DNA from 4 places in the Gordonia sp. VNK1 genome. Region 1 is predicted to be linked to each of the others. Evidence: riboswitches for the same ligand, from Rfam matches in the RefSeq annotation. Region 1 holds a riboswitch; each other region holds the start of a gene.
The links. Region 1 has a riboswitch for S-adenosylmethionine ahead of ABLE94_RS17455 (LLM class flavin-dependent oxidoreductase). Riboswitches for the same ligand answer to the same signal wherever they lie in the genome.
Positions count from the first base shown of each region.

Region 2: linked by a shared signal. The riboswitch ahead of ABLE94_RS21240 (aminotransferase class V-fold PLP-dependent enzyme) and the one ahead of ABLE94_RS17455 (LLM class flavin-dependent oxidoreductase) in region 1 are both predicted to bind S-adenosylmethionine.
Region 3: linked by a shared signal. The riboswitch ahead of ABLE94_RS05060 (amino acid ABC transporter permease) and the one ahead of ABLE94_RS17455 (LLM class flavin-dependent oxidoreductase) in region 1 are both predicted to bind S-adenosylmethionine.
Region 4: linked by a shared signal. The riboswitch ahead of ABLE94_RS08300 (bifunctional o-acetylhomoserine/o-acetylserine sulfhydrylase) and the one ahead of ABLE94_RS17455 (LLM class flavin-dependent oxidoreductase) in region 1 are both predicted to bind S-adenosylmethionine.

Region 1 is NZ_JBDZDJ010000014.1:94,189-102,145, forward strand. Features, by position in the region: gene ABLE94_RS17440 (ABC transporter permease) at 1-703, opposite strand, end outside; gene ABLE94_RS17445 (ABC transporter permease) at 696-1,691, opposite strand; gene ABLE94_RS17450 (ABC transporter substrate-binding protein) at 1,700-3,328, opposite strand; gene ABLE94_RS17455 (LLM class flavin-dependent oxidoreductase) at 3,328-4,461, opposite strand; SAM riboswitch class I at 4,469-4,552, opposite strand; ZMP/ZTP riboswitch at 4,689-4,768, shown strand; gene ABLE94_RS17460 (NAD(P)/FAD-dependent oxidoreductase) at 4,791-6,161, shown strand; gene ABLE94_RS17465 (SDR family NAD(P)-dependent oxidoreductase) at 6,166-7,017, opposite strand; gene ABLE94_RS17470 (SRPBCC family protein) at 7,023-7,454, opposite strand; gene ABLE94_RS17475 (TetR/AcrR family transcriptional regulator) at 7,593-7,957, shown strand, end outside.
Region 2 is NZ_JBDZDJ010000022.1:18,454-26,410, reverse strand. Features, by position in the region: gene ABLE94_RS21245 (isochorismate synthase) at 597-1,682, opposite strand; SAM riboswitch class IV at 1,774-1,887, shown strand; gene ABLE94_RS21240 (aminotransferase class V-fold PLP-dependent enzyme) at 1,904-3,223, shown strand; gene ABLE94_RS21235 (hypothetical protein) at 3,220-3,663, shown strand; gene alc (allantoicase) at 3,705-4,688, opposite strand; gene ABLE94_RS21225 (MarR family winged helix-turn-helix transcriptional regulator) at 4,876-5,400, shown strand; gene ABLE94_RS21220 (MDR family MFS transporter) at 5,387-7,111, shown strand; gene ABLE94_RS21215 (inorganic diphosphatase) at 7,338-7,850, opposite strand.
Region 3 is NZ_JBDZDJ010000003.1:251,324-259,280, reverse strand. Features, by position in the region: gene ABLE94_RS05090 (Sir2 family NAD-dependent protein deacetylase) at 1-746, opposite strand, end outside; gene ABLE94_RS05085 (ectoine synthase) at 792-1,226, opposite strand; gene ectB (diaminobutyrate--2-oxoglutarate transaminase) at 1,223-2,494, opposite strand; gene ectA (diaminobutyrate acetyltransferase) at 2,825-3,352, opposite strand; gene rsmD (16S rRNA (guanine(966)-N(2))-methyltransferase RsmD) at 3,551-4,120, shown strand; gene coaD (pantetheine-phosphate adenylyltransferase) at 4,132-4,620, shown strand; SAM riboswitch class IV at 4,725-4,833, shown strand; gene ABLE94_RS05060 (amino acid ABC transporter permease) at 4,880-5,938, shown strand; gene ABLE94_RS05055 (amino acid ABC transporter ATP-binding protein) at 5,935-6,756, shown strand; gene ABLE94_RS05050 (ABC transporter substrate-binding protein) at 6,893-7,900, shown strand.
Region 4 is NZ_JBDZDJ010000005.1:166,081-174,037, reverse strand. Features, by position in the region: gene ABLE94_RS08310 (molecular chaperone) at 2-1,501, shown strand; gene metX (homoserine O-acetyltransferase MetX) at 1,540-2,688, opposite strand; gene ABLE94_RS08300 (bifunctional o-acetylhomoserine/o-acetylserine sulfhydrylase) at 2,718-4,046, opposite strand; SAM riboswitch class IV at 4,109-4,229, opposite strand; gene ABLE94_RS08295 (cutinase family protein) at 4,433-6,151, shown strand; gene ABLE94_RS08290 (MFS transporter) at 6,268-7,560, shown strand; gene bfr (bacterioferritin) at 7,672-7,957, opposite strand, start outside.

The DNA of each region.
Region 1 (7,957 bases):
AGATCAGCAGGATCGCCATGCCGAATTCGGCTGCGGCCAGCGCGAGTACGGGAGCATACGAGTTGCGCAGCACGTGACGGCCGAGGATCACCGGTCGCGGCACCCCGAACGCCCGGGCGGCCTCCACGTACGGTGCATGACGCACCCGTAACACCTCGGCCCGCATGACGCGCGCGAATCCCGCGATGAGCACCACCGCGACGGCGATGGCGACCTTGGTGGTGCCGAATCCGAGTGCGGCGATGATCGCGAGTGCCAACAGCAGTTGTGGAATCGCGAGCATCACGTCGATGGCGCGCATGATCACACCGTCGGTGAGATCACCCGCGGTGCCGGCGATCAACCCGAGCAGGGCACCGATCGCCAGTGCGATCGCGACGGCGGAGACCGTGGCGGTCAGCGACAACGCCGCGCCGTGGACGAATCGCGTGTAAACATCCCGACCAAGATTGTCGGTGCCGAACCAGTGCTCGGCACTCGGCGCCCGGAGCTTGTCGGCGGGCACCGCGAGGAGTGGATCGCCATCGGCGAACACCGATGGTACGACCGCGAATCCGAGTGCCAGCGCGATCACGGCCACGCTCAGGACCGTGGTGGCGTTGCGGCGCAACCACACCCCGATCGCGTCGGGGCGCGCACGCCAGACCGGCCACGACCACGACGACGCGGACGACACCGAGGACGGGGCACTCTGCTCAGACATTGACCACCTCACGTGGGCTGCGATCGTCGACGGGCGAGGCGGTCGGTGTCGGGGCGGACCGCCTCAGCACTCGCGGATCGATGAACGGATAGGCGATGTCCACCAGCAGGTTCACCGTGACGAAGACCGCGGCGGAGAACGTCACCAGGGCCAGAACCAGCGGGATGTCCTGCGCCAGCACGGCACTCTGGGCGAGCTTGCCGACACCCGGACGCGAGAACACGGTCTCCACGACCACCGCACCGCCGAGGAGGTTGCCCACCACGACCCCGGCCACGGTCAACGCGGGCAGCGACGAGATCCGCAGGATGTGATGGCGGATGACCCGAATCCGGCTCGCGCCCTTGGCGGTTGCCGTCTGGACGAACGGCTCGGCATCGGTCCGGGTCATACTCGTGACCAGGACCTGACCGATCACGCCGGCATACGGGATCGCCAGGGTGAACGCCGGCAGGATTAGAGATCCGGGCCGGGTGTCACCGAAGGCCGGGAACCACACCAGCCGGAACGCGAAGACCTGCAGCAGGATCAGACCGACCCAGAACGTGGGCAGGGCCACCACCAGCGGCGGGATCGACAGGAGTCCGCGTCGCAGCCATGACCACGAGGTGTAGGTGGCGGTAACCGCCAGTCCCACCCCGAGGACGACGGCGAGCAGCACCGAGGTGAGGGTCAGGGCGACGGTGCTCGGCAGTGCGTCGGCGATGACCGCGGTGACCGGCCGGCCCTGCGAGATGGACAGGCCGAAGTCGCCGTGGATCGCACCGGTCAACGCCGACCAATACTGCTGCCACACCGACCGATCCAGGCCGTAGCGGGCCTTGAGTGCCTCGACCGCGGCCTGATCCACCGGTGTCGACGCATCACCCGAGGTGGCGATGGCCACCGGATCGGACGGCAGCAGGATCAGGATGACGAAGGCCACGGTGAAGGCCGCCCACAGCACCCCGAGGGCCGAAAGGAACCGTATTCCGAGATAACGCAGCATCGTCGCGTTCACCGCCCGGACAACCACGTGTCGTGGAACTGCAACCGGGACGAGGCATCGAACGTCACCTGGTGGGTGGTGGCCGCGGCACCGATGGCCTGCGACAGTTCGATGGTCGGGACGAACAGTCCGTTGTCGAGGATCTGTTGTTGTGCGGTCGCGAGGTCGGCATTGCGTTGCGGGATGTCGGTGGTGGACTGTTCCCCGGCCAAGGCCGTGTCCAGAGCGGGTATCGGTCCGCGCCGGTTCAGGTTTCGTCCGGTGAGCCCGAACTGGGTGCGCAGGATGTCGCCGTCGGCACGCGTCACGTTGTAGTAGATCGCGTCGTAATCACCGGAGTTCTGTCGGACCGTGGCCGTGGCCGCCGGCACCACGTCGAGTTTCAGCTCGACGCCGACATTCTTCAGTTGTTGCTGGACGAGTTCGAGGATGGCCTGGTTGCCCGCGAACACCGGACTGTAGAGCACCGAGAAGCTCAGGCGTTGACCATCTTTGGTCCGGATTCCGTCGGCGCCGGCCCTCCAGCCGGCGTCGTCGAGAATCTTCTTCGCCCTGTCCGGATCGAAGGTCAGGGCCGACGAAAGGTCCGAGTACCCTGGGGTATTCGACGCCAGGACGCCGGTGGCGGGATGGAAGTCGTCGTCGAGGACGGTGGTCACCAACTCCTGCCGGTTGATCGCCGGCAGCAGTGCGCGCCGCACCGCGGCGTCGGCGAGGACACCACGGGATACGTTGGGCTGCAACCCGAACGGCACACCCGGGTTCACCGCGGTGAGGACCTGTCCACCGGCCCCGGTGATCTGCGGCTTGTCGTTGGGCAGGGCATCGCTGATCGCGTCGAGCTGCCCGGAGGCGAGCGATCCGGTGCGCACCCCGGACTCCGCGATCACCGTGAAGTCGATGCCGTCGAGGTAAGCGTCACCGGCGTGACCGAATACCGACGATCCCCAGCGGTATCCGGTGCGTTTGCGCAGTGACGCCGACTTGCCCTGCGCCCAGCCCGAATACACGAACGGTCCCGATCCGATGTTGGTGCCCTGGCACCTCTCCTCCGGCGTCGCGGCGACGGTGGTGTCGGACTGAATCCCCAACTGTGGAGTCGAGGTGGCCTGCAGGAACTGCGCATTGGGCGCACCGAACGCCACCCGCGCGGTCAGCGGATCGACGACGGTGGTGCCGGTGTATCCGCCGAGGTAGGTCGCCGCCAACGGTGCCTTGGCCGCGCCGAGCGGCCCGACGATGGCGTCGAAGTTCTCCTTGACGGATTCGGCGGTGAGCGGGGTGCCGTCGCTGAAGGTGACACCGGGCTTGAGGTGGAAGGTGAAGGTCCGCGCATCCGGGCTCACCTCCCAGCTCTGGGCGAGCCAGGGCTTGAGTTGGCCATCACCCGGGTCCTGATCGGTGAGTGAATCGACGACCTGCCGGGTGACATAGATCGTCTGGTTGGTGCCGCTCTGGGCCGGGTCCGAGCATGTGGGGGCGTCGGAGAGTCCGTAACGCAGGGTGCCTCCCGGCACCGGCGGTCCGGCGTCGTCGGAGCCCGAGGACCCAGAACCACAGGCGGTGAGCACACCGGCCACGGCCACCACGGCGAGTGTGGAGACGGCCGGTTTCGCGGTGACAGCGATGCGCTTCATCAGATCAGCCCCCACGCCTTGGCGAGCAGCTCATGCGACCTCAGCCGGTCAGCATGGTCATGGGTGACCGAGGTGATGACGAGTTCGTCGGCGTCGGTGAGGCGCCCGAGTGCGGCGAGCCGCTGCACGACGGTGTCGGGTGAGCCGACAAACTGGGTCTCGAGCCGATCGGCGACCAGTGCCAGCTCGTCGGCGGGCAGCGGCTGCGCCGTCGCCGGGTCGGGGTACTCGATGGCGCCGTGGCCGGTGCGGATGCTGTGCACCCACCGCCCGTAGCCGTTGGCCAGATGCCGCGCGGTGTCGTCGTCGTCGGCCACCACCACGTCGGCGGACACCACCACATAGGGTTCGGCCAACACCGACGACGGGCGGAACGCCTGCCGGTACGCCGCGACCGCTTCGCGGGTGGTGCCGGGGCTGACGTGGTAGTTGGCCGCGAACGGGAGTCCGCGGGCACCGGCGACGTGAGCGCTCTGCCCCTTGCTGCTGCCGAAGATCCACACCTGCACGTCGGCTCCCTCACCCGGAACCGCATGTAGCTGCTGACCCGACGGACTGGTGTAGGTGCCGTCGAGGAGCGACAGGATGTCGTCGACCTGCTCGTCGAAGTGCGGTGGCTGCGCACCCGGCTGCGTCAACACCTCGAAGCTGCGTGCGAGAGGCGAATGTGCCAGTAGCGCAGTCACATCGACAGGTTCAGGGATCACCACCCCGTCGACGAGCCGACTCGCGCTCGGTGCGGAAATCGCGACCGGGCCCGCGGGTGTTGCCGCCGCCTCAGCGCGTCGCTGTCCGGATCGGCCGAGCCCCAGATCGATTCGGCCCGGGTGGAACACGTCGAGCATCCCGAAGGACTCGGCCACCGATACCGCCGTCGTCTGCCCGACCTGCACCGCCGCCGATCCGACGCGGATCGATCGGGTCGCGGAGGCGATCTGACCGATGAGCAGCGCCGGCACCGAACTCGCGACGGCGGCGAAATGGTGTTCGGCCACCCAGTAGCGGCGATACCCCCACTGCTCGGCGTGCTGCGCGAGATCGATCGTATTGTGCAGCGCAGCAGCAGGATCGGAACCCTCGCTGATAGGTGCGAGGTCGAGCACCGACAGCGGGGCATGGTCACGAAACGTCACGGGGTGTCTCCCATCGATCCCGGCGTTAGCACCCTGGGGCGGGTTGCTGCGACGTCGACGAGCCGGGTCTCTCGGTCGCTCCAGATGGTCGATTCACCGTAGGCCCGTGATGCTGAGACAGGCAAAGAGAATGTCGGGACGGACGCCGTCCACGCCCGAATGCGGCGACGATTTTCTCGCGCCGAAGAATTTAAGTCGGCCTCGCCACCGGTTGCTCGATGGGCTATCGTCGGTTGTGCGACTGGCGCAGCCGGAGTCCACCGGCAAGGAGCACCGTTTCCCGACATCGTCCGCCTGGGTGTCGATTCCACACCAGAAGGAAACGTGCCATGACCCAGCGCGTACCGGTTCCCGGCGGCAGGACCCGCCGGCACCATGTCGTCATCGTCGGATCGGGGTTCGGCGGGCTGGCTGCCGCTCGTCGACTCGAGCATGCCGACGTCGACGTCACCCTGATCGCACGCACGAGTCATCATCTGTTCCAGCCGTTGCTGTACCAGGTCGCCACCGGGGTGATCTCGCAGGGCCAGATCGCACCGCCGGTGCGGGTGATACTTCGCGACCAACGGAATGTGACGGTGGCACTGGGCGATGTCGAGGCCATCGACCTGGAGAATCGTGCGGTGACCTCACGCATGCTCGAACGTGTCACCACCACTCGGTATGACAGTCTGATCATCGCCGCCGGTGCGGGCCAATCCTATTTCGGCAACGATCATTTCGCGGAGTTCGCGCCGGGCCTCAAGACCGTCGACGATGCACTCGAGTTGCGCGGCCGCATCCTCGGGGCGTTCGAGCAGGCCGAACTGTCCACCGACCCGATCGAGCGTGATCGCCTGCTGACGTTCGTGGTGATCGGAGCCGGGGCCACCGGCGTCGAGATGGCCGGTCAGATCGCGGAGATGGCCGGCACGACGCTGCGCGGCACCTTCCGGTCCATCGACTCGACGCAGGCACGGGTGATCCTGCTCGACGCCGCACCGGCGGTGTTGCCGCCGTTCGGTGAAAGGTTGGGCTCCCGAGCCGAGAAGCGTTTGCGCGCACTGGGAGTCGATGTGCAACTCGGTGCGATGGTCGTGGACATGGACTACGACGGACTCGTGGTGCGCCAGGCCGACGGTTCGACGCGTCGCATCGAAAGTCAGTGCAAGGTGTGGTCGGCGGGGGTCGCGGCCAGTCCGCTCGGCCGACAGCTCGCCGAGCAGTGCGGGGTGGAACTCGACCGCGCGGGTCGGGTACGGGTCGAACCCGACCTGACCATCCCCGGCCATGCCGAGGTGTTCGTGATCGGCGACATGATGGCCGTCGACGGAGTCCCCGGTCAGGCCCCGGCCGCCAATCAGTCCGGGCGGTACGCCGCCGACGCCGTCGTCGCCCGGATCAACGGCACCTATCGCGACCGAAAGCCGTTCGCCTACTGGGACAAAGGCTCGATGGCGACCGTCGCCCGGCATTGCGCGGTCGCCCGGGTACCCATCCCGGGCACCTCACGGGCCGTCGAGTTCTCCGGCTTCTTCGCCTGGCTGGGGTGGCTGTTCCTGCACTTGCTGTACCTGGTGGGGTTCCGCAACCGGTTCATCACGTTCATCGACTGGACCCTGGCCTTCACCTCCCGCAACCGTCATCAGTTGGCGGTCACCGAGCAACAGGTGTTCGCGCGGGCGGCGATCGATCGGCTGTCACACGACCTCGCGGCCTGATCTCTCAGGTGATGGCGCCCATCGCGCGGTCCGCGGTGGGTGCCGAGAGGTAATCGAGGACCGGCAGCACCGTCCGCAGGGCGGCGGGAGCGATGCGTTCGGGCCGGTGGGTGATCGCCCGGACGATCCAATTCGCCGCCTCGTCCACCGACAGTGCCGCCACGTCGTCGTATTCGGCTGTGGGCGAGATCATCTCGGTCCGCACCAGTGGATAGTAGATATTGGTGGCACGCACGCCCGGATGGGGCCGTTCGGCGTTGAGGCTACGCCCGAAAATCGACAGCGCATTCTTCGACGCCGCGTAGGCGGAGAACCGCGGGAAGGTTCCGGCCATCAGTCCCCACGTGCAGACGTTGACGATCTGCCCGTGACCGCGCTCGACCATGCCGGGCAACAGTCCCAGGCTCAATTGGACGGCGGCGAAGTAGTTGATCGCCATGGTGCGCCGGTAGTCGTGGAGCCGGTCGGTGGAGTCGATGATGGACCGCCGGATCGACCGGCCGGCATTGTTCACGAGGACATCGATCTCCCGCCCGGACAGCTCACCGAGCAGCCGGTCGGTGTCGGCCTCGTCGGACAGGTCGGCCACCAGATAGTCGCAGCCGGTCTCGCCGGCCAGCGAGGCCAACTCCTCCTCGCGGCGCGCCACGGCGATCACCTGCGCCCCGCGCGCGGCGAGTTGCTGCGTGGCCACCCGGCCGATGCCGGCGGATGCGCCGGTCACCACCACCCGCAGGCCGGCGACGTCTCGTCCGCGACCGGTGAGGGTGTCCTCGATGACGGCCGGCAGCATCGTCCGACGCTGCATGACGTCGAAAACCGCCGACGACACGGCGCCGGGAGAGAGGGAGACCATACGAATCACTCCAATTCGTCGCGCAGTTTTTTCTCCGTGTGCCGGACCGCCTGGGCCGCGAACGGCTCCATGATCGCGCCCAGCGCCCGGCCGGCCAGTCCGCCGGGAAGGAGGTACTCGAACTCGGCATGGACCTCGGTGCCGCCGTCGGTATCGCGGAACTTCCAGGTGGTGTTGGCCTGGAACCCGTCGATCGCCTTGAGCACGATGAACTCGTGTTCGACCCACTCGATCGTCTCGACGACCGACTTCAGGGTCTTCGGCCCGGCCTTCAACTCGACGTCGAAGACCGACCCGACGCCGCTGGTGACCTCGGTCTGCGGCGCGAACTTGTGCACCCCGAACATGTATTCGGGGACGTTGGTGTAGTCGTTGATGTACTCGAACACCGCAGCGCGCGGCACGGAAATCTGGGACGAATGCCTGACAACGCCCATGACGGACCCCTCCTGTCGGTTCGCCGAGGCGCACGGCACGTGCGCCTCGCCACGCGCCACACTACGCACTGAGACAATGGCCGACGGCATGTACCCCGTCACGGCCTTCGGTCTCCGCCATCCGAGCCATAATGACGTATGCGATCGCGAGGCAAGATCATCGAGGCAACGCTCGACCTGATCTCCACCGAGGGCTTCGCAGCCGCCAGCATCGCTGCGGTCGCCGCGAAGGCCGGAGTGTCCCGGCAGACGGTGTACTCGATCTTCGGTTCCCGCGAGGACATGGTGTCCCAGGCCATGGGTGAACTCGCCATCTCCGCCATGCGCGAGATCCACGATCGACTCGAGGGCATCACCGACTTCGGTGACTTCCTGATCGAGTTCATCATCGCGGGTCGTTCGATGGCCATCGCCGACCCGGCCCTGTCGGTGTTGCTGAACTCGCAGGAGAGTCACCCGTTCTTCGACGAGGGGGCGATGGCGCGCACCCGGGAGGTGGCTGC
Region 2 (7,957 bases), on a different contig from region 1:
CCGCAGTCAGCGGATTCGCGGTCGATGGCCCCAAACCGGCTGGAGCAGCGTCGTGCCGATGCGTTGATCGCGTTGACCAGGGGCAGGACCGATTGGCGGTCGGTCTCCGGTGTGTGAGGAGCAACGCGATTCCGACGTGGTTCCTGGCGGTGCTCGCACTGACGATGGCATGGGCGAGGATCCAGCAGATCCTGCGATCCCAGTCGACGCACCTGTGGTCGCCGGCACAGAGTTGGCCTCCGCCCAGCCGGGTTCCGCCCAGTCGGGGTCCGCAGCAAGCTGTTTGTGTACTGGTCCCGAACACCGCGCCCCACCGCCGCTACCTGTGCCGCCGCCCGCGCATCGATCTTCGTGGTCGCCGACCAATCCACCCTCGACGCTGAGGATGACGAACCCGGCTATCTCGACGGGTACGGCGTCATCGATGCCGACTCGGTGCGCGCCCTCGACAATCGGGAGTTCACCTGCCGCGTCGGGGTGTCCCGAGAACTCGCGATGCAAGGCGGGAAAGGGCGCCCACTCGACGGGAAAGGGCACCCACTCGACGGGAAAGGGCGCCCACTCGACGGGAAAGGGCGCCCACTCGACGCGGCGAGTCAGTCCTCGATACCCAACGCCCGCAATACCGTTAGGAGTTTCGCGGTGGTCTCGGCGAGTTCGGCATCGGGGTCGGAGTCGGCGACGATGCCGCCACCCGCCCAGCTGCGGAAGGAACGGAGGTCGGGCTCGAGTTCCAGGCACCGGATGGTCACCATCCATTCGCCGTTGCCGGCCGCGTCGGCCCACCCGACCGCACCGGCGTACAACCCGCGCGGTTCCTCGTGTGCGCGAATGAATTCCGTGGCCACCTCGCTCGGTGTGCCGCCGACCGCCGGTGTCGGACTCAGCGTGATCGCAAGATCCAGGGCGCCGACGGCGTCGTCGTCGAGTATCGCCCGGATCGGGGTCGCCAGATGCCACATCTCGCCGGTCGACAACAACTGCGGCTCATCGGGGATCGCGAGTTCGCGGCACAACGGTGCCAGGCGATCCCGGAGGTGCTCGACGACGAACGCGTGCTCGCGGTGATCTTTCTCCGACGCCGCGAGCTTCTCGCGGGACTCCCGGTCGGCCTCCGGATCGGCCGAGCGCGGCGCCGAACCGGCGTATGGCCGGCACGTCACCTCGCGACCGTCCTTGCGCAGCAACAGTTCCGGGCTCGCGCCGAGCAGCCACGAGGTGCCGGTGTCGACGGCAAAGGCGTTGTGTTCGCTGTTGCCGCCGGCGAGTGCGGCCAGCAGCCCGTCGACCGTGACCGGCGAATCCAGTTGAGCCCGAATCATTCTGGCGAGGACGACCTTCGCCAATGCGCCGGAGGCGATCGCCGACAACGCGGCACGCACCCGATCACGATGGGTGGCCGAATCGGGAATCTGCTCCGACGAAATCAGCGTCCGGCGCGGTGGTCGGCTCCCGGCGAGCGGAGTCGGTTCATGGGACAGCGTCACCGGCTCGAACAGCGCCGACGGGGCCGAGGGATCGAAGGCCACCGCCCCGACGACCGCATCGACGGCGCCGCTGCGCAGCCGGGTCGCGGCGTCGTCGGCGTCGGCGAATCGCGTCCGCACGCCGCGCGCTCGCACCGTCCCGTGCGGCCGCGACAGGACGAACGGTGACGCGGCGTGGGTATCGGAGACGGGCACCCAACCAACTTAGGCGACGACGGGCCGCGGCCTTTCGCTCACGCTGAGTGAAAATTGACACCCTTGCGCGCCGTAGGCCACCCTTGGTGCAGGTCATGAGTGCCAGCGACAAGCCCCGGCTAGCTGGCCGGCAACCCTCCTCCGCGGTGGGGTGCTCCGGGTGACGACCTGGCCGTGTACCGACCGGGCACGGCAAGCGTGGATTCCAAGGAGCCTTTGCGATGACTGCTGTCGCCACCACCACTGATTGCCGCAACGACTGCGCGGTGCAGTCCGATGCCGCCGACCTGTCGACCATCGGACCGCTGACCTCGGTCGTCGGTGCCGCCGAACTCGTCCCGCTGACCAGCGGTGATCAGATCCGCTACGCCAACTTCGACTACGCGGCCAGCGCGCCCGCCCTCACCGCCGTCGCCGACGCCGTCGCGGCGTCGGTGAGTCAGTACGCCAGCGTCCACCGCGGCGCCGGCCACCTGTCGCAGGTCACCACCCGCCGCTACGAGCAGTGCCGGGACACGGTCCGACGTTTCGTGCGTGGCCGCACCGACGACACCGTCGTCTTCACCCGCAACACCACCGACGCGATCAACCTGGCCGCCCACTGCACCCCCGGTGACGTCGTCGTTCTCGACATCGAGCACCACGCGAACCTGCTGCCGTGGGTGTCCCGCGACAACGGGTCCGCGCGCATCGTCTCGGCGTGCGACACCCTCGAGGACACCCTGGCCGCGCTCGACGCCGAACTCGCCGCGGCGCCGGCCGCCCTGCTCGCCGTCACCGCGGCATCCAACGTCACCGGCGAGGTGCTGCCCATCTCACGGCTGGCCTCGATCGCCCACCGCCACGGTGCCCGCATCCTCGTCGACGCCGCGCAACTGGTGGCACACCGACCGGTGTCGATCGTCAGTCACGGCATCGATTACCTCGTCTTTTCCGGCCACAAGCTCTACGCACCCTTTGGATCCGGAGTCCTCATCGGTCGCAGCGACTGGCTCGACGCCGCTGACCCGTACCTTGCCGGCGGCGGGGCGTCGGCGCAGGTGAGCCTCGTCGACGGACCCGACGAGAACTGCGCCTCCACCGCCTGGCACTCGGGCGCCGCGCGGCATGAGGCCGGCTCACCGAATGTGTTGGGCGCCATCGCCATTGCCGCCGCCTGCGAGGCCATCGTCGATCTCGGATTCGAACTGATCGGCCTGCATGAGGCAGAACTGCGCGCCCGTCTGGACGCCGGGCTGGCCGGCGTCGCCGACGTGACGCCGCTGCGGATCTTCTCCGACGACCTCGATCGCGTCGGCATCGCCGGCTTCTCCGTCGACGGACACACGCCGCGCGCCGTCGCCGAGTACCTCAGCGATCATCACGGAATCGGCGTGCGCGACGGCAAGTTCTGCGCGCATCCGCTGCTGGCCCGACTCGGACACACCGACGGGGCGGTCCGCGCGAGCTTCGGCCTCGGTACCGATTCCGCCGACGTCGACCGGCTCGTCACCGCACTCACCGAACTCACCCGCATTGCTCCCGGAAAGGCACACCCATGACCGCCGAACTCTCCGACGTCCGCATCAGCATCGGCCGCCCCGGTCTGCGCGTGGCACTGGCCGGGGACGTGTCGGCCATCGACGCGCCGATCGTGGTGCGTCGACCGACCCTTCGCGACGCGCAGCGGGCGCGGTCGGTGCTGCGATCCGGCACCCGGGACACCGCGAATTTCAGTGTGGCACTGGAGGTCGAGGTGGCCATCGCCCCGAATGCCGCGTCGGCACGGGCGGCGGTCGCGGGTATCCCCGACGAGCTCGACGGCGGCACCGTTCGCTACATCGGCACACCCGGCGGGCTGGTCACCCTCATCCGCGACATCTACGCCGCCGAGGTCGCCGACGCGGTGATCCTGGTGTCGTTGGATGGGTCGGCGACCGAGAACCGGGTCCGTCAGCTCGTGCTGCCGGCGTTCACCGGTGCCGCCCGAGGCGTCGCCTGATCCGCAGATCTCGCACCGGTCCGGAGTGCACAGACTCGACCTCAGGCCTCGCCGCGCTCCCACTGCTCGATGAGCCCGGCGTAGGACTCCTCGGTGAGCAGTCCGTACAGCTTGAACCGGGCCATGCCCCCGTCGGGGTAGATGTCCAGCCGTGCCTCGGTCATCGGCCGGTCCAGGTCGATGACGAACCGATGCCGGGTGTCGGGCTGCAGCTCGGTGCGGGGCAGGACCTCGAACCACTCGCCGTCGTCGCCGTCACGGCCGCGGACCGTGGCGGCGCCTGGTGCATTGCCCAGGAAGTAGCTCGTGTCGAGCTCGATCAGACTGACCCGCCCCTGGCCGGCCAGGCGCACCTGCACCCAGTCGTTGCCGTCGTCGCGGCGTCGGGAGGTCTCCCAGCCCTCACCCATGTGGCGGGCCCGGCCGGGCATCAGCAGGTTGTTCGGTGAGCTGTAGAACATGTTGGAGCAGGCCGTGATCAGGCCGCCGTTCTCCAGCGCGGCCAGGTCGAAGTGGCCGTACCGGAAGAAGTGCGGGTTGGGCACGCCTCGGCCGTGCACCCGGAAGCGGGCGATGCCGCCGTCGGGGTGCATCGTCAGACGCACATGGGTGAAACGGTCCTTGGCATCCACCCGGAACGGATTGCGGGTGTCCCCGTCGACCGGACTCTTGTCGACGATGGTGATCCACTCGGTGTCGTTGACCAGTTCGTCGACGGAGACCACACCCTCCTTGGCGGCGGCCTCCACCGAGATGAACGGTGGGTAATTGCCCTTGAACCAGGCGGTGTCGACGACGACGCCGTAGATCACGCCCGGAGCGCCGAGGCGGATGATCGCCTGGTCGACCCCATCGCGACGACGACGCCGTGTTTCCCAGCCGTCATAGATCTGGCCCTTGTGACCGAACGTCGCGGGCCGGTACTCCGCGGGCGGCGTCGAGATGAGGTTCTGCGCCTCCGCGAACAGGTCGTCATTCGACCACACGACGGCACCGCCGAGATCCCGTAATGCCAGGTCAGGCATCGAAGTGAAGTGAGGGCGGGTTCCGGACGCGGTGGGTGGGGGCGAAGGGGTCACGGCCACCGATCCTAATGGCGTTTGCGATCGCGGCACATTCGAGCGCATACTTGCGCAGTCCAACTAGGTGCACATTGCAACTGATTGATTCGCGCACCGAAGAAATGCTCCGACTCATCCGGGGGGATCCGCCATGCTCGATCCGGTCGAGGTCGACCGCCTCTTCGACGCGCTGTCCCGCTACCTGCGGGTACGTGACCGAGCCGTGCACACGACCCTGCGCACACCGGACGGCGACGTCGAGATCGCGGCGTTCAAGGGACTCTTCCATCTGCAGCGCCGACCGATGCGTTCCCGCGAACTCGCGGGCGCGCTCAACTCCGATCCGTCCACGGTCAGCCGACAGGTCGCCCAACTCGTCGACAAGGGGCTGGTGCGTCGGGAGGCCGACCCGCACGACGGACGGGCGACTTTGCTGGTGATCACCGAAGCCGGAGACGCCCAGGTCGAGGCCATGCGCTCGGCTCGGCGCGCGGCGATGAACGACGCCATGTCGGACTGGACCGCCGACGAACTCTCCACCTTGGTGAGCTTGCTCAACCGATTCGTCGACGCCACCGAGACCTTCATGGTTCCCGACTGCGCGAGACCCCCATCCGGGAAGCACGCCAACGACGAATCCCAGCCCGATCGAAAGGACCCCGATGACCAACCATGACGCGGCGGCCGCCTCGTCGGCCTCACCCGTAGAACACGCGGGTGCCGGTCTGACGCATCGCCAGATCCTCACAGTGATGGCCGGACTGATGATCGGCATGTTCCTCGCCGCCCTCGACCAGACCATCGTCTCGACGGCGATCCGCACCATCGCCGACGACCTGCAGGGCTACGACCTGCAGGCCTGGGTCACCACCGCCTACCTGGTGACCTCCACGATCGTCACCCCGCTCTACGGCAAGCTCTCCGACATCTACGGCCGCAAACCGTTCTTCCTGCTGGCCATCTCGATCTTCGTCATCGGGTCACTGCTGTGTTCGATGGCCACGTCGATGTACATGCTGGCCGGCTTCCGAGCGCTCCAGGGGCTCGGTGCCGGTGGTCTGTTCACCCTCGCACTGACCACCATCGGCGACATCGTCCCGCCCCGGGAACGAGCCAAGTACCAGGGCTACTTCCTGGCGGTGTTCGGCACCTCGAGCGTGCTCGGCCCGGTCCTCGGCGGCTTCTTCGCCGGCCAGTCGTCGATCCTGTGGATCTCCGGGTGGCGCTGGGTGTTCCTGGTGAACGTGCCGATCGGCATCATCGCGCTGTTCGTCGTCTACGCCGTCCTCAACTATGACCAGAACAAGGGCACCGGAACCCGCACCGACTACTGGGGCGCGACGGCACTCGCGGTGACAGTGGCGCCGATCCTGGTGGTGGCCGAGCAGGGCCGCGTGTGGGGATGGTGGTCGACGAAGTCGATCGTGTGTTACGCCATTGCCGTCGTCGGGCTGGCTGCGTTCATCTGGATTGAGAACAAGATGGGCGACGACGCCCTGATCCCGCTGCGGGTGTTCAAGAATCGGGTCTTCGCGCAGGGCATCGTCGTATCGATGGTCGTCGGCGCGGTGATGTTCGGCGGCATCTCGATGCTGCCGCAGTATTACCAGGTGCTGCGCGGTTCGAGCCCGATGGTGGCCGGACTGCAGATGCTGCCGATGGTGCTCGGACTGATGTCCGGATCGGTGGCGTCGGGTCAATTGATCTCGCGCACCGGCAAATACAAGGTCTTCACGATCCTCGGGTCGGTACTGATCACGGTCGCGACATTCCTGCTGCACTACGTCAGCATCACCACGCCGGTGTGGGTGGTTATGCTCTATGCCGCACTGCTCGGCTTCGGCCTGGGCAATCTGATGCAGCCGATCACCCTCGCGATGCAGAACATCCTGCCGCCCAAGGATATGGGACTGTCGACCGGAACCGCCACGTTCTTCCGGCAGATCGGTGCGACCCTCGGTGTGGCCGTGTTCTTCTCACTGCTGTTCTCACTGATGGGACCCAACATCAAGGACGAGATGACCGCCGCGTCGACGCAGCCGGGATTCTCTGCCGGGGTGATGGAGGCGGCCCAGAGCAGCGATCCGCAGGTGCGTGAATTCGGTCAGTCGCTGATCGCGAGCCAGGCCAATCCCGGCGCGGCCGGTTCCGGATCCTCCGACAGTGTCATGAATGACACGTCGATCATCGCGAAGCTGCCCGACTCGCTGTCGGAACCCATCATGACCGGCTTCGCCAACTCGATGGACCGGGTGTTCCTGACCGTGTCGATCGTGTCGCTGCTCGCCATCATCGGCACCGTCACCTGGAAGGAACTGCCGCTGCGGTCGGGGCGCCCGATCGGTGCGCCCAAGGACGCACCGAGTGGGGAGCCGCAGAAGTCCTGACCGAGCCCCACTGACGGCGCTCTCCTGAACGTTGACAGCGCTCTCCTGAACGTTGACAGCGCTCGTCACCACACTGACAGCGCTCGCCACCACACTGACAGCGCCCAGACAACAGCCGAGCGCGCCCGCGGATCAGATCGCGGGCGCGCTCGGCGTCATGTAGAGCGCTGTCAACGAGAATCAGAGCGCTGTCAACGTCAGAAAGAGCGCTGTCAGCGACATGGCGTCAGCCGCGTGAGGACTCGTTGGCCTCGCCGGGATGCTCGGCCAGGCGTGCGATCGCCGCTTCGGCGACCTTCTCGGCCTCGGCCTTGCCGACCCATCCGCCCGGCGTGACCTCCTTGCCCGGCTCGAGATCCTTGTAGTGCTCGAAGAAGTGCGAGATGGCGCTGGTCTCGTACTCGGAGACGTCACCGATGTCCTGGATGTGGTTCCAGCGGATGTCGTTGGCCGGGACGCACAGGAGCTTGTCGTCGCCGCCGGCCTCGTCGGTCATGGTGTACATGCCGACGACGCGGGCCTTGACGATGACGCCCGGGTACACCGACTCCGGGAGCAGCACGAGCGCGTCGAGCGGATCGCCGTCGTCGCCCAGCGTGTTGTCGATGTAGCCGTAGTCGGCGGGATAGCCGAACGCCGTGTACAGGTAGCGATCGAGATAGATCTTGCCGGTCTCGTGATCGACCTCGTACTTGTTGCGGCTACCCTTCGGGATCTCGATGGTCACATCGAATTCCACGCGTCCTCCTTGATCGTGGCACTGTCGTTGGGGTGATGGCGGCCGCCCCAACTGCGGAGTCGGCTACGCGAATCGCCTCAACGATACTGTTAGGACGCCACCAAGAG
Region 3 (7,957 bases), on a different contig from region 1:
AAGCGCAGACCGCTCATCACGGTGAGCGAAGAACCCACGACCAACAGGGCGTCACTGTCATCGACGAGTGAGAATGACTGTGCCACAGCACTCTTCGTCGCATTCTCACCGAAGTACACGATATCGGGTTTGAGGATTCCGCCGCAGCGCGGGCAGTCGGCGACGACGAAATCGCCGGTGTGCTCGACGGTCATGTCGGCGTCGGGGGCCACCTCGATGGCGCCACGACCCAGAACCCGGTCGGCGAAACCGGGATTCAGCGATTCCAGACGTTCGGCGAGCCGGTGCCGCGAGGTGATGGCGCCGCAGCGCAGGCAACGTACCCGGCCGTAACAGCCGTGCAGTTCGATGACGCGCCGCGTGCCGGCCTTGGTGTGCAGCATGTCGACGTTCTGGGTGATGATCCCGGTCAGCCGGCCCGCGGCCTGCAGATCGGTGAGCGCCCGGTGGGCCGCATTGGGACGCGCGGCGTCCATGTGGCGCCAGCCGAGATGGTTTCGGGCCCAGTAGTGTTGCCGGAACTGCGGCGACGATCGGAACATCTGCGCGGTCATCGGCGTGCGGACCGGGGCGCCGGGACTGCGATAGTCGGGAATCCCGGAATCGGTCGAGATGCCGGCCCCGGTGAGCGCGCAGATCCGCGCACCGTCGGTCAACGCACGAAGCCGCTCGATCCGGATGTCGATATCCGGATCGAGCGGCGTCTGTTCGGCCGGGGTCCAGCCGATCTGTAGGCGGGTGCGCACGTGATCCAGGGTATCGGCGCGCACGCGTCGAGGTGGCCGGGCGGCTCAGGCCTCGACCGGCTCCGCGTGCCGACCCTCGGGTTGTTCGGGCACTGTGACCAGGGGATACACCCCGTTCTCGTCGTGCACCTCGGTCCCCACCACGGGCGGATTGAACACGCACAGCATCCGCATCTGCGTGTCGGCGGTGACGGTGTGCCGCTCGTGCCCGTTGAGCAGATACATCGTGCCGGGGGCGAGCGGGTAGGTCTGCCCCGTCTCGCGGTCGAGGAGCGTGCCGGTGCCCTCCACCAGCCACACCGCCTCGATGTGGTTGGCGTAGTGGAACTCGTTGACGCTGCCGGCGTTGATGGTGGTCTCGTGGAAGGAGAAACCGACCCCGTCTCCGCCGAGCACGATGCGCTTGGACACCCAATTGCCCTTGGGGTCGGCGACATCTCGGTCGGTTCCGGTGATCTCGTCAGTGGTACGGACGATCATGCGAGTACCTCCTCGGTGGCATCGGCGAGGATTCCCAGACCGCGGTCGAGATCCTCGGGCGAAATGGTCAGGGGCGGGAGCAGTTTGACGACCTCGTCGGACGGTCCGGAGGTCTCGGTGAGCAGTCCGGCGCCGAAGGCGGTGGCGCACACCTTGCCGGCGTTGGCGGGCTCGTCGAAGACGAGTCCTCGAACCATACCCCGGCCGCGGGTCGACACGCCCTCGTGCCGGGTCGCGAGGGTGGTGAGCACCTCGTCGATCTGGCGGCCCTTGATGTGCACGTCACGCGACAGCGCGTCGTCGGACCAGTAGTGCTCGATGGCCCGCGTTGCGGTGATGAAGGCCGGGTTGTTGCCGCGGAAGGTGCCGTTGTGTTCGCCGGGTGACCACACGTCGAGGTCACGGCGGATCAGGGTGAGTGCCAACGGTAGGCCGTATCCACTGATCGACTTCGACAACGTGACGATGTCCGGGGTGATCCCGGCCTCCTCGAACGAGAAGAACTCGCCGGTGCGGCCGCAGCCCATCTGCACGTCGTCGACGATGAGCAGGATGTCGCGGCGGGCACACAGGTCTGCCAGGGCGCGCAGCCACTCCGCACGGGCGACGTTGACGCCACCCTCACCCTGCACGGTCTCGACGATGACGGCGGCCGGCAGGTTGAGGCCGCTGCCGGAGTCGTCGAGGACCCGCTCGAACCAGCTGAAGTCCTCGACGGCGCCGCCGAGGTAGTTGTCGAACGGCATCGGGGTGGCGTGCACCAGCGGAATGCCCGCACCGGCCCGCTTCATCGAGTTGCCGGTCACCGACAGGGAACCCAGCGTCATGCCGTGGAAGGCGTTGGTGAAACTGACGATCGACTCACGGCCGGTGACCTTGCGGGCCAGCTTGAGGGCGGCTTCGACGGCGTTGGTCCCGGTGGGGCCGGGGAACTGGACCTTGTAGTCGAGACCGCGCGGGGTCAGGATCTTGTCGGCGAACGTCTCCAGGAACCGGCCCTTGGCCGCGGTGGCCATGTCGAGTCCGTGGGTGATGCCGTCCTCGTTGATGTAGTCGAGGAGTGCGGACTTGAGGACCGGATTGTTGTGACCGTAATTCAGCGATCCGGCGCCGGCGAAGAAATCCAGATAGCGATCGCCGTCGGTGTTGGTGAGCCACGATCCGCGGGCCCGGCCGAATACCGTCGGCCAATTGCGGCAATAGCTGCGGACCTCGGATTCGTGCTGGGTGAAGACCGAATCGTCAATCGTTGTATCGAACATACTCATGAACAAACCTCCGATAGGTGAAAAATCGTGGGTAATGACGCACGGCCGCGTCCCGGGTCGTGCCCCATGCGCGATGGAATACCAACGAGCGCAAGGGATACGGACGCGCATGCGACGGAATCGCATGCGGCACTACGGTGCCGCCTGTGCCGAACCGTGCCACTTCACCGGCGGGCGGACGATCGCAGTGCGAGCCCGGTCGAAACTGCTCGCTGAGCGCCGTCACACCGTGCGCTCCCTCAACACCGTGCGTTGAGCTCGTCAAGCCGCTCGTTGAGCTCCGTCACACCGCTCGTTGAGCTCCGTCGAAACGTCAGTCCTGAAAGTCCCTCAGGGTTCCGGGATCTCGGGTTCCAGCAGGTAGAGATCCTCGGGCTCGTGGGCGTCGGGGAAGTCCGTCGCGGCGAAGAGATCGCGCCGGTCGAACCGAAGGCCGCGGGCCGCTGCCACGGACGCGAAAAGCCGTTGGGAGGCAACGTTATCCGGGCTGATGGTGGTGTGCATCGCGACGATGCCACGTTCTGCGGTGCGATCGAAGAGGCGATGCAGCATCGCGGCGGCGATGCCGTGGCCGCGATGGTCGTCGTCGACGGCGACCTGCCACACCATCAGGGTCGACGGGTCCGACGGTCGGCGGTAGCCGGTGACGAATCCGACTGCGCGGCCGTCGACTTCGGCAACGATGGACGTCTCTGCGAAATCGGAGCACCACAGTACGTAGGCGTAACTCGAGTTGACGTCGAGGACGCGGGAATCGCGGGCGATCTCCCAGAGCCGGGTTCCGTCGGTCACCGTCGGAATGCGGTAGTCGAGAGTGAGTGTGTTGGATGGGGCCGTTCTTATGTGGGACGGGCTCATGACGGATCCGACGTTAACAATGTGTGTCGTCGGATTCACCCACCGACGGAAATCGGTCACGGAATGACCCACCAATTCCCAGTTCAGCGGGCACATGTGAGGCCAGTCACATCGGGGGATCTGCAGGGCGGCAGAGCGGGGTCGCACGGGCGCGCTGGGCTCCCCTTCGTCGGCGCGGCCCTGGGGCACAATGGCGGGGTGACCCGCATCATTGCCGGCCGGTTCGGTGGACGCCGACTCAAGGTCCCCGACGACGGCACCCGACCGACCTCGGACCGGGTGCGAGAAGCACTGTTCAGCATGCTCGCCGCCCGCATCGACCTCGACGGCGCCCACGTCCTCGATCTGTACGCCGGATCGGGTGCCCTCGGCATCGAGGCCCTGTCGAGGGGTGCAGCGACGGCGACCTTCGTCGATGCACGCCGCAAGGCGAGCGGTGTCATCACGGCGAACGTCGCGGCGCTGGGCCTCGCCCCCGATGCGCAGGTCGTCACCTCGTCGGTGTCGACCTTCCTGGCCGGCTCGCCCTCACAGCCGTTCGATCTCGTCTTCAGCGACCCGCCGTATGCCATCGACCCGGCTGAGATCGAGGACGACCTCGCGCGACTCGGTGAGCGGTGGGTGTCCGCCGATGCATTGATCATTCTCGAACGTGCCCGGCGGACGTCGGTGAGCTGGCCGGAGGACCTCGAGGTGATCCTGACGAAGATGTACGGGGACACCGCCGTCGACGTGGGCATGCGACGGTGGGCCGCAGGGGACGGGTAGGTTCAACGGTCATGACCAGTGCGGTGATCCCCGGCTCCTTCGATCCCTTCACACGTGGGCACCGTTATGTGGTGGAGCGCGCCGCGAGGTGTTTCGACGAACTCGTCGTCACCGTCGTGGTGAATCCGAACAAACGGGGACTGTTCACCGTCGACGAGCGCCTCGAACTCATCGCCGAGGACTGTGCCGATCTGCCCAATGTGCGGGTGGACCGGTGGACCGGCTTGCTGGTGGACTACCTGCGGGAGAACTCGATCCATTCGATCGTGAAGGGTCTGCGGTCGGCGGTCGACTTCGATTACGAACTGCCGATGGCCCAGATGAACCGCGACCTGGCCGACGTCGAGACGATCTTTCTGCTGACCGATCCGCGCTACGCGCATGTGTCGAGTTCGTTGGTGAAAGAGGTCGCGAAACTGGGCGGTGACGTCTCGCCGTTCCTGTCGGCCCATATCCATCAGCGTCTCCTCGCCGAGATCGCGGGCGAGCGGCGGGTCTGATCGGCCGCTCGTTCGGCACGAGATCTTCACCTCTGCACAGAGAAAAACTCTCGCGGGTGCAAACCCGACATCGAAACATCCTCGCGCAGTAGCGTTCTGACCACGGTGATGAGCGTCAGCGTCAAGCCCTGGCTTGCTGGCCGGCAACCCTCGCGTCGCGGTGGGGTGCTCCAGGTGACAACCGGATCGGTATCGGACCGATAAGCGCGATGGCCACCGTGTGGCCGGAAGAGGTTGTATTGATGTTGCTGGATGTGTCATGCCGTTCGACGTCGTTGTCGACGAGACCACAGGGTTCGGCGGGCCGGAGATGACGGCATCTCGGGGCCGCGATGCGGGCTCGGTGGCGCTGACGGAGTCGCCGCAGGCCCGCGATGATCACCCGACCGTGCCGGTCGATGTACCCGCGCCGCCGTCGCGTGATCCGGTGATACCGCTGCGTCATCCGGGGCGGTGGATGCTCACGGCAGTGGTCGCCGTGATCGCCGCGCAGATCGTCCACGGGCTGATCACCAACCCGTTCTTCCAGTGGGATCGCTTCGCGTACTGGTTCTTTCGTCCGGTCGTGATCGAGGGACTCTGGGTAACCCTCGAGGTGGCGGCCTACAGTGCGGTTCTCGGGTTGCTCGGGGGTATCGTCCTGGCCCTCATGCGCCTGTCGCGGAGTCCCGTTCTGGCAGCGGTCAGTTGGATCTACGTGTGGGTGTTCCGATCCATTCCGCTGATCGTGCTGCTGCTGATCTTGTACAACTTCGGTGCGCTGTATGAGTCGCTGAGTCTGGGAATTCCGTTCGGGCCCGGGTTCTTTCACTTCTCCGAGGCCGATCTGGCGACTCCGCTGATCATCGCGATCGTCGGGATCAGCCTGCACGAATCGGCCTTCGCCGCCGAGATCGTGCGGGGCGGAGTGCTGTCGGTGGACGCCGGCCAGCACGACGCTGCCGCGGCACTGGGATTGCCGCGCCACTATCACTTTCTCCGCATCACCCTTCCTCAGGCGTTGCGCACCATCGTCCCGTCCTATGTGAACCTCCTGATCGGTCTGATCAAGGCGACGTCGCTGGTCTATTACGTGTCGCTGCTGGATCTGTTCGGGGTCGTCTCCACCCAGAGTTCCACTTACTCCGGCGACGTGGTGCCGCTGCTCCTCGTCGCGACAGTCTGGTACATCGTCCTGACCAGCATCGTGTCGGTCGCACAGTTCTATGTCGAGCGATACTTCGCGCGTGGTGCGGTTCGGACCCTACCGCCGACACCGCTGCAGCGACTGCGGATGACCGCGGCGACACTCAGCCGGCAATCGAGGTGGACATCATGAACGCGGCATCGGGAGTCGGCATCGACGCCGCGGACCTGGCTGGCGTCACCGGCGCCGGTGCTCGGGTCGAGGTGCGCAACGCCCATCGCTGGTACGGAAACCTCCATGTTCTGAAGGGAATCGATCTCACGGTCGAACCCGGTCGGGTCGCGGCGATCCTCGGCCCGTCCGGGTCGGGAAAGTCCACCTTGCTGCGTACGATCAATCATCTCGACCGCCTCGACGCCGGACATGTGAGCATCGGGGGAGAGTTGATCGGCGTGCGCCGCGTCGGGGGTGGGCGTCTCAAGGAGCTGCCGGAGCGGGTCATCCTGCGTCAGCGACGTGACGTCGGCTTCGTCTTCCAGAACTTCAACCTCTTCGCCAATCTCACCGCCCTGGACAACGTTGCTGCGGCGCCCACGGCGAGCGGAGTGTTGTCGCGTGCCGCAGCGGTGGCGCGGGCCCGTGACCTCCTCGACCGAGTCGGGTTGTCCGACAAGGCCGATGCCTATCCGCGGCAACTGTCCGGCGGTCAGCAGCAACGTGTGGCGATTGCGCGTGCTCTTGCGCTCGAGCCGCGAGTGTTGCTGTTCGACGAGCCGACCTCGGCACTCGACCCCGAACTGGTCGGCGACGTGCTCTCGGTGATCGCTGATCTCGCGGCCACTGGTACCACGATGCTCATCGTGACCCATGAGATCGGCTTCGCGCGTCAGGTCGCCGACTCGGTGATCTTCATCGATCACGGCGAGATCATCGAACAGGGCACGCCGGACCAGGTCCTCGATCATCCGTCGCACCCACGGACACAGGACTTCCTGCGCCGCGTCCTCTGACGCACGCCCGGTAACACCATCCGGCGCACGTGGCCGGAGACGATTCATCGCCGCTCGGGAGTCCGTCGGCCAGGCCGGCGTTCCGGCACCGCAGTCACTCGGTTCCCGCCCACACCCACCCACTGAAGGAGTAGTCATGTCTCGACATCGATCGTTCGTCCGGCGCGTCGCCGCCCTCGCTGTCGGCGGGGTGATCGCCGCGACCGCACTCAGCGCGTGCGCGGGGGCATCCGCCGACGACACCGCCACACCCGGCTCGGTGGTGGTCGGTGCCGTCTCGAACGGAGCCGCCAAAGAAGTCACTCTGTCTGTGCCGCAGGTGGATTCGATTCGCGGTCAGCTTCCTCAGGAGGTCCGTGACTCGGGTGAATTGTCCATCGGGATCGGCGCACTCCCGTCGGGATACCCGCCGTTGGCCTTTGTCGGGTCCGACCAACACACGTTGACCGGTGCCGAGCCGGATCTGGGCCGGCTGGTGGCATCGGTGTTCGGACTGAAACCGGTGATCGAGAACTCGACCTGGGAGAACCTCTTCGTCGGAATCGACAGTGGGCGAGTCGATGTCGGATTCTCCAACATCACCGTGACCGAGGAACGCAAGGACAAGTACGATTTCGCGTCGTACCGTCGCGACCAGCTGGCATTCGAAGTGCCGGCGTCGAGTTCGTGGAACTTCGACGGCGACTATCACACGCTGGCGGGAAAGACGGTCGCGGTGAATTCGGGAACGAATCAGGAGCGCATCCTGTTGGCGTGGCGTGATGCTTTGGCTTCGGAGGGGAAGACGCTGACCGTCGTCCACTTCCCGGATTCGAACGCCACCAATCTCGCCCTGGCGTCCGGCAAGATCGACACGTATCTCGGGCCCAATCCCTCGATCTCTTACCACGTCCGGCAGACCGCGAACACTCCCAAGGCCACCCGCATCGCGGGCACCTACTCCGGTGCCGGTGCGAGCCTGCAGGGCATGATCGCCGCCACGACCAAGAAGGGGTCCGGGCTCGCCGCTCCGATCGCGGCGGCGATCAATCACTTGATCGAGACCGGTGTATACGCGAAATGGATTGCCGCATGGAATCTCTCGGCCGAGGCAGTGCCTGCCTCCCAGATCAACCCGCCCGGACTACCCCGCTCGGACTCCTGATCACCTCGGTGCACGACTCATCGGAGAGTGAACTGCCGCGCGGAGTAACAGCCGTGC
Region 4 (7,957 bases), on a different contig from region 1:
CATGTTGGAGACCAACAGCCAGGGCACTGACGGCGACGCGACGTCGCTGGGTGTCTCGGTGGGCGAGGGCATGATCCATTACGTCCTGATGACCCTTGACGACGCCGGCCGGACCGATGTCACCTCACGCGTCTTCGAGGTCGACCCCACCGACGGCCTCGACTCCGTCGGTCGCGTCAATGCCGGGATCGACCTCATGCTCGACGCGGCGCGGGCGGCCGATCGCCGTGTCGGACCGATCGGCGTCACCGCTCGGACCGCCACGCAGCGCCGCCGCCTGCGCTCGGGCGGGACGGGGACACGCCGACAGGTCTACCTGAGTTCCGACGAAGAGGCGGTGGCCGAATACCTCACCCGCACCGGCCAGATCGACCGCTTCACCGCCGTGGTGGTGGCCGATTGCGGTGACACCGGAATGTCGCTCTACACGGTGGATCCCGCTGCCGGGACGATTGCGTCGATCGAACGAACCGTGGTGATCAGTGGTCGTGCGCTGGATCGATCGCTCGCCGATCATGTTGCCGCGCAATCGGTCTCGGTCGGCCGGGAGGCGCAGACGCGACGTGGGCGGGAGTTGCTCGTCGGTGCTTGCCGGACCGCCAAGGAGGAGATCGGCGACGCGGTACCCGCATCCGGTGCGGGTGGTCTGCGTCTGACCCGGGCGGCGGTCGCCGAGGCGGCCGCGCCGATGGTGGCGGATGCGCGTGGAGTGTTCACGCGCTACGTCTCCGCGGTCGGTCGGCGCGGTCCGGCACCCGACGCGGTCGTCCTGGTGGGTGGCCTGGCGAATCTGCCGGTGATCCACGAACTCGCCGGCGACGTCGATCTGGAGGTGCTTGTACCGCCCTCCCCGGAGATCGTCGCCGCGACCGGCGCGGCGATGCTCGCCTCGTCGTCGTCGTCGACCGGCGGTCTCGGCTTCATCGGCGGGCATCGCGGGCCACGCTGGTCGCTGGCACCGGCGGCCCTGGTCGGTTGTCTGATCGCCGCCGTCGTGATGGCCGCCGTCGCGGTCGGCGCAACGCTGTCCACCGGGGATTCCCCGGCGCCGACGTCCACGGAGGGTGCCGAGGAGGTCGCGACCACCGACTACACCGGGTGGACCTCGACGACGCGTTCGACGACATCCGCCGAGATCAGCGCGGTGCTGCCGCCGACGATCGCACCACCGCCCGGCGGGTTTCAGTCACCGGGTTGGGCGACGACCGAACTGCCGCAGACCACGATCTCGGCAACGACGCTGACGCTGGTGCCGAACACACCGAGCACCACCACCGCGTCGCCGAATGTCACGTCGCCGAGCACCACGACCCCGACAACGCCACCGCCACTGCCGATTCCATCGCAATGGTTGCCGCCGGGACTGCTGCCGCTCATGCCGCCGCAGACGAGCACCCCGGCCCCGGACACGCCGGATCTGACACCCTATCCCGTCCCGGCGCCGCGGCAGCAGGCCGTGCCGTCCGCTGCGCCGACGACGACCACCACTCCGGCCGGCTGACCCGACTCGACGGCTGCGGCCGTGCCGATCGGCGACGATCAGCGGCGCGCGAGATCCACTGTGCGCTTGAGGAGATCGGCGATGGCGTCGAACTCGGTGAGAAAGCCGTCGTGGCCCTTGTCGGACCGGATCACCTGCAGACCGCCCACGCAGTTGCCTAGGCCGTCGGCGAGCTCCTGTTGTAACCGCAACGGGTACAGGCGATCCGAATCGATACCGGCGACGATGATCGGCACCTGACACGACCCCAGCGCCGCGGCGATGCCGCCTCGGCCGCGTCCGACGTCGTGATGGTTGAGAACCTCGCTCAGCACCACATAACTGCCCGGATCGAAACGTTCGATGAGCTTGTCCGCCTGGTGCTCGAGGTAGCTCGCGATCGCGTATCGCCCACCGCGCAAGGGGTTTTCACCATCCTGCGCAGAATCGCCGAACCGCTCGTCGAGTTCCAGTTCATGTCGATAGGTCAGATGCGCGATACGACGCGCGATCCCCATGCCGATCATCGGTGAACGGCCGGTGCCGTGATAGTTGCCGCCCTGCCAGTCCGGGTCGGCCGTGATCGCCGCGATCTGTGTTGTCTGCGTGCCGATCTGATCGGCGGTGGCGCGGGCACCGACCGCGAGCACCAGCGCGGTACGCACCTTGTCGGGGTAGGTGATGGCCCACTCGAGCGCACGGGCCCCACCCATCGAGCCGCCGAGAACCGCACCGATGCTGCGGATGTCGAGCGCCTCGAGGAGGGCGGCCTCGGCCCGCACCTGATCGAGCACGGTGATCTGCGGGAAGCGTGAACCCCACGGCCGCCCTTGGGGATCCGGCGAGGACGGACCGGTCGAACCGCGGCACCCGCCGAGCACGTTCGCCGAGATCACACACCATTCGTCGGTGTCGATCGCCGCACCCGGACCGATCAGGCCGTCCCACCATCCGGGGGAGGGCTGCTCGTCGGTCGCGGGTCCGGTGACATGGGAATCACCGGTCAGCGCATGCAGGGTGAGGACGACATTGTCGCGTTCGGGTGACAACGTCCCCCAGCGCTGGAACGCCAGGGTGACGTCGTCGAGCACCTCCCCGTTGTCCAGAGCCAACGACCCCACCCGCATGCGGACCATCTGCCCGTCGGGGACCTGCTCCCACTCGGGTTGATGCGCCGCGGAGGCCTGGGGGTCGATGCTCACCGACACGGGGTGTGTGCTCCTGTCTCGAGTCCGAATTACTGTGCGGCGGCGAAACCGTGGGCGAGGTCGGCCAGGATGTCGTCGATGCCCTCGATGCCGACGGCCAGGCGGACCAGACCGGGGGTCACACCCGCGGCCAGCTGCTCCTCGGGGGTGAGCTGACTGTGGGTGGTCGAGGCGGGATGGATGACCAGCGAACGCACATCACCGATGTTGGCGACGTGGCTGTGCAGCGTCAGGGCCTCCACGAAACGCTTGCCCGCGTCGACACCGCCGACGATCTCGAAGCCGATGATCGCGCCCTGGCCCTTGGGTGCCAGTTGCTGTCCGCGCGCGTACCACGGCGACGACGACAGGCCGGCGTAGGCGACCGAGGAGACCTGCGGATGGTCGTTGAGGAACTCGGCGACGCGCTGTGCGTTGGCGACGTGCCGTTCGATGCGCAGGCTCAGGGTTTCCAGGCCCTGGGCGAGCAGGAAGGCGTTGAACGGCGAGATCGCCGCACCGGTGTCACGCAGCAACTGCACGCGGGCCTTGAGGGCGTAGGCGGGCGCGCCGAGATCGGCGAACACCGCGCCGTGGTAGCTCGGGTCGGGGGTGGTGAAGCCGGGGAACAGGTCGACCCCGTCACGCTGCACCCGCCAGTCGAAGGTACCGCCGTCGATGATCACGCCGCCGATCGCGGTGCCGTGTCCACCGATGTACTTCGTCGCCGAGTGCACGACGATGTCGGCGCCGTGCGCCAGCGGGTTGAGCAGGTACGGGGTGGCGACAGTGTTGTCGACGATCAGCGGCACACCGTTGCGGTGCGCGACCTCGGAAATGCCTGCGATGTCCAGGATCTCGTTGTTCGGGTTCGAGACCGACTCGCCGTAGAAGGCCCGGGTGTTGGGGCGCACGGCCGCCTGCCACGACTCGAGGTCCTCCGGGTCCTCGACGAAGGAGACCTCGACGCCGAGCTTGGGCAGCGTGTAGTGGAAGAGGTTGAAGGTGCCGCCGTAGAGCCGCGGGCTCGACACCACGTGCCCGCCGTTCTCGACGATGTTGAGGATGGCGTAGGTCTCGGCGGCCTGCCCCGACGCGACGAGAAGTGCGGCGACACCGCCCTCGAGAGCGGCCAGGCGCTGCTCGACGACGTCCTGGGTCGGGTTCATGATGCGGGTGTAGATGTTGCCCGGCTCGGCCAGCCCGAACAGGTTGGCGGCGTGGGTGGTGTCGTTGAAGGTGTACGACGTGGTCTGGTAGATCGGCAGCGCGCGAGCGTTGGTGGCGGCGTCGGCGCTCTGACCCGCATGGATCTGTTTGGTCTCGAAGCTCCAGGTGTCCACAGGATTCACGGTGCCGTCGTTGGCTGCGTCAGACATGGAAATAGATCACTTTCTACGGTCGGCAGGGTTACTGGAACCCTGATGGGGTCCGACCTTCGGACCCGCGCTTGCCGGGGACACACTGCGTCGTCCCACAACCCGGTCATCACCCGGAGCACCCCACCGCGGTTGGAGGGTTGCCGATCAGCAAGCCGGGGCTTGTCGCTGATGCTCATGACCTGGCGACAAGGATATAGCACGGCCACGCCGGGCTGATAACCCTCCTGCTCACCATGGTTGGAACGGTGGCGGGCGTGGTGGCCACCGAAACGGCACCGCGCGGTGCGCTCGAGAGCGCGGTGGTGTCCTCCGGCCGGAGGAATTGTGGATCGTGAGGCCGGTTTTCGATATCCACTACTGGACATCGGCCTACGCTGCACGCTATGGCAGGGTTCGGGGACCGACGTCGCATTCGACTCGCAGCTCTCACGGTTGGTGTGGGTGCGGTGGCGGCGTCGCTGGTGACGGCGACATTCCTGGGGCGTGGGGTGGCGCTCGCGCAGGAGAGCGATTGCGCGCCCGGTGCGGTCTTCACCGTCGGGGGAACGTGGAACACCGACGCGAGTTACCTGGTGGGGATCGAGCAGCGATACACCGGGCACGGGCCGCAGTGGCAGGAGCTTACCAACAGTCCCTACTCGGGCGAAGATGCTTACGACATCATCCCGGTGCCGTATTCGGCAACCATCTGGCCGCTGGGAGCGGTCGGCTACAACGCGAGCGAGGCCGAGGGAAGGGCGAACCTGGAGCAGGCCGTCGCGACGTATCAGCAGAGCTGTCCCGACAGCAAGATCGTCATCGTCGGATACTCCCAGGGTGCGCGTATCGCCGGCGACGTCCTCACCGACTTCGGTCAGAACCGCCCGCTCGAGGACGGCACCGTCATCGATTCGAGCAAGGTCACCGGTGAGCTCTACTCCGATCCCCGGATGGTGGGGACCCTGTGGGGACAGGGCATCGAATCGGCCCTCGTCGGTGTCATCCCGGGCCTGACCATGTCGGGCCCGCGTAGCGGGGCCGATTACGGCGGCCTGCCGGTGACCACCTACTGCATCGAGGGCGATCCGATCTGCGACCTGCCGGATGTGCTGCACGACCCGATCGGCGTCGTCGACGACTTCTTCGGGTACTGGGTCAAACACGGCCAGTACCCGTATCACATGTATCAAGATCCCGGCGACGACGTCATCTGGGATTTGGGCTCGGTCGACGGTGAGATGACGTGCACCAAGACCGGCACCCTCGAGAATGTGCGGACGTGCACCATCTCGTCGCCGTCATCGTCGGCGATCATCGTGCAGAATCTCGTCGACGCCGTGGGACTCGACTGGTCGGTGCCCGATCTGCTGCCGTATCGATTCCGCTTCCCGGACATCATCGGAATCACCCTGTCCGACTTCCAGGTCCCGATCCGCTGGGTGATGGACTGGCTGCCACCGCTGCCGGAGCTGGGTTACGGCGCCTACCTCCCGAATCTGTTCGACTTCCAGGACATCCTCAACGGTGTGCTGCAGTGGGATTCGGCACTGTTCAAGCAGGGTGTGGTGGCGCTCGCGGCGAGTGCGACGAGCATCGTGCTGCTGCCGGTGAACTTCGTCCGGTACTGGGCCGAGCGGATCGTCGAGGGCATCACCACGGTGCCGTGGGGCCCCGACTCGGCATCCCAGACGACGGCATCGCAGACGATTGCGGCGCTGTCCTCGTCGCCGGCGTCCGCGAGGTCGTACGGCGTCAGCACGCTGTCGGCGGGGGAGACGCAGGAAGAGGCCGAGGGCAGCGGCGACGCGCAGACCGATGGCACTCCGGGAAGCCTCGGCGGCGGAACGCAGGTACCGGAAACATCGACGTCGGATTCACCGGCGACGCCGGTGACCACCGTCGACACCACGCCGTCGGCCACGCCCGAGCCCACCGGCGGCGCCACGCCGTCGGTCACGCCCGAGCCCACCGGCAGTGCCACGCCGTCGGCCACGCCCGGGCCCACCGCTGACCCGACGCCGTCGGTCACTTCGTCGCCCACGCCCGAGACCACGGGCAGCGCCGTGCCCACCGCCGACGGTGCAGCCGTCGACGCCTCGAAGGAACCGGTCGGCGTCGGCTGACCCGACGACGCCCGCCTCGGGCGCTCGGCTCCGTGCGGCGCGCGCCGTTTGCCATGTGAACGACCTCACGCCGCCGAATGGGAATCCTCGGCGCCCGCGCGGTGGTTGGTGGACCTATGCCCGAGTCCGTCCACACGCCTGCCGACTCCGTCGTCGAGTCCTCCTCACCCTCGGAGACCTCGGCGAGCGCGCCGCCCTCGCCCGCCCGTCCGATCCGGTGGGCGATCCTGGCGATGGCTCTCGGCGGGTTCGGCATCGGGACGACCGAATTCGTCGCCATGGGCCTGCTGCCCAACATCGCCCATGCGATGTCGGTGAGTGAACCCAGCGCCGGCATCGTCATCTCCGCCTACGCCCTCGGTGTGGTGATCGGCGCACCGCTCATCGCCGCGCTGACCGCGCGGATGTCGCGACGCACCCTGCTGATCGCTCTGATGGTGGCCTTCACCATCGGCAATGCGGCGACGGTGGTGGCCCCGACGTTCGGTCTGCTCATCGCGGCGCCGTTCGTCGCGGGTCTTCCGCACGGCGCGTACTTCGGGGTGGCCGCACTGGTCGCCGCCCACCTGGCTGGACCGCGGAAGCGGGCCGCGGCGATCGGTCAGGTCATGCTCGGGCTGGCCGTGGCGAATGTCGCCGGGGTGCCGATGGCCGCGTGGCTCGGTGAGCACTTCGGCTGGCGTAGCGCGTTCGTGGTCGTCGTGGTGGTCGGCGTGGCGACGATCGGTGCGCTGGCGATGAATCTGCCGTCGCTGCAGGACATGCGCGTCACCAATCCGATGACCGAGCTCGGCGCGCTGCGTCGACCGCAGGTGTGGTTCACCCTGTTCATCGGCGTCGTCGGATTCGGCGGCATGTTCGCCTTCTACACCTATCTGAACACCGCGTTGACATCGCTGGCCGGGCTCCCGGTGTCATTGGTGCCGATCGCGCTGATGCTGTTCGGTCTCGGCATGGTGGTGGGCAACATCGTCGGCGGCATCGCCGCCGACCGCAACGTCGCGCTGTCGATCCTGGTGGGACTCACCGGCACCGGACTGGTGCTGCTCCTGTTCGCGCTCCTGGTGCAGAACGTGTGGGCGGCCCTGATCCTGACGTTCTTCGTCGGCGTCGGCGGTACCTCGATGGTGCCGGCGCTGCAGACCCGGCTGATGGATGTCGCCGAAGATGCGCAGACGCTGGCGGCGGCGCTCAATCACTCGGCGCTCAACATCGCCAACGCCGCCGGCGCCTGGCTGGGTGGTGTGGTGATCGCGGCCGGATACGGCTACCGCGCCCCGTCGATCCTCGGCGCCGCCCTGGCGGTGGCGGGAATCGTGGTCCTGGTGGCCGCGCTGGTGGCGCAGCATCGTCGGGTGCGCGGCATCTGGATGCAGAGCCGGCAGACCTCACCCGCCGAGACGGTGTGAATCGCGGACCCGGGGGTCAGACACGGGGGTCAGACACCAGTGGCGCCGCCTGTCGGACAGGCGGCGCCACTGATATGCGTTGAAGTCTGATGCTCGGGGAATCCCGGCGACTCAGCCCACGTCCGGCGGGGTCGCGACGATCTTGGCCATGTACAGCTGCTCGCCGAGCTTGTCCATCAGTTCGAGCTGGGTCTCGAGGTAATCGATGTGGTGTTCCTCGTCCTTGAGGATCTCCTCGAACAGCTTCGCCGAGGTGATGTCACCCTTGCTGCGGCACAGGGCAATTCCCGGCTTCAGCCGGTCGACCACCTCGAGTTCGATGGCGAGGTCGGATTCGAACTGCTCGCGCAGGGTCTGCCCGATGCGCAGCGGCAGCAGCTTCTGATAGTTCGGCAGA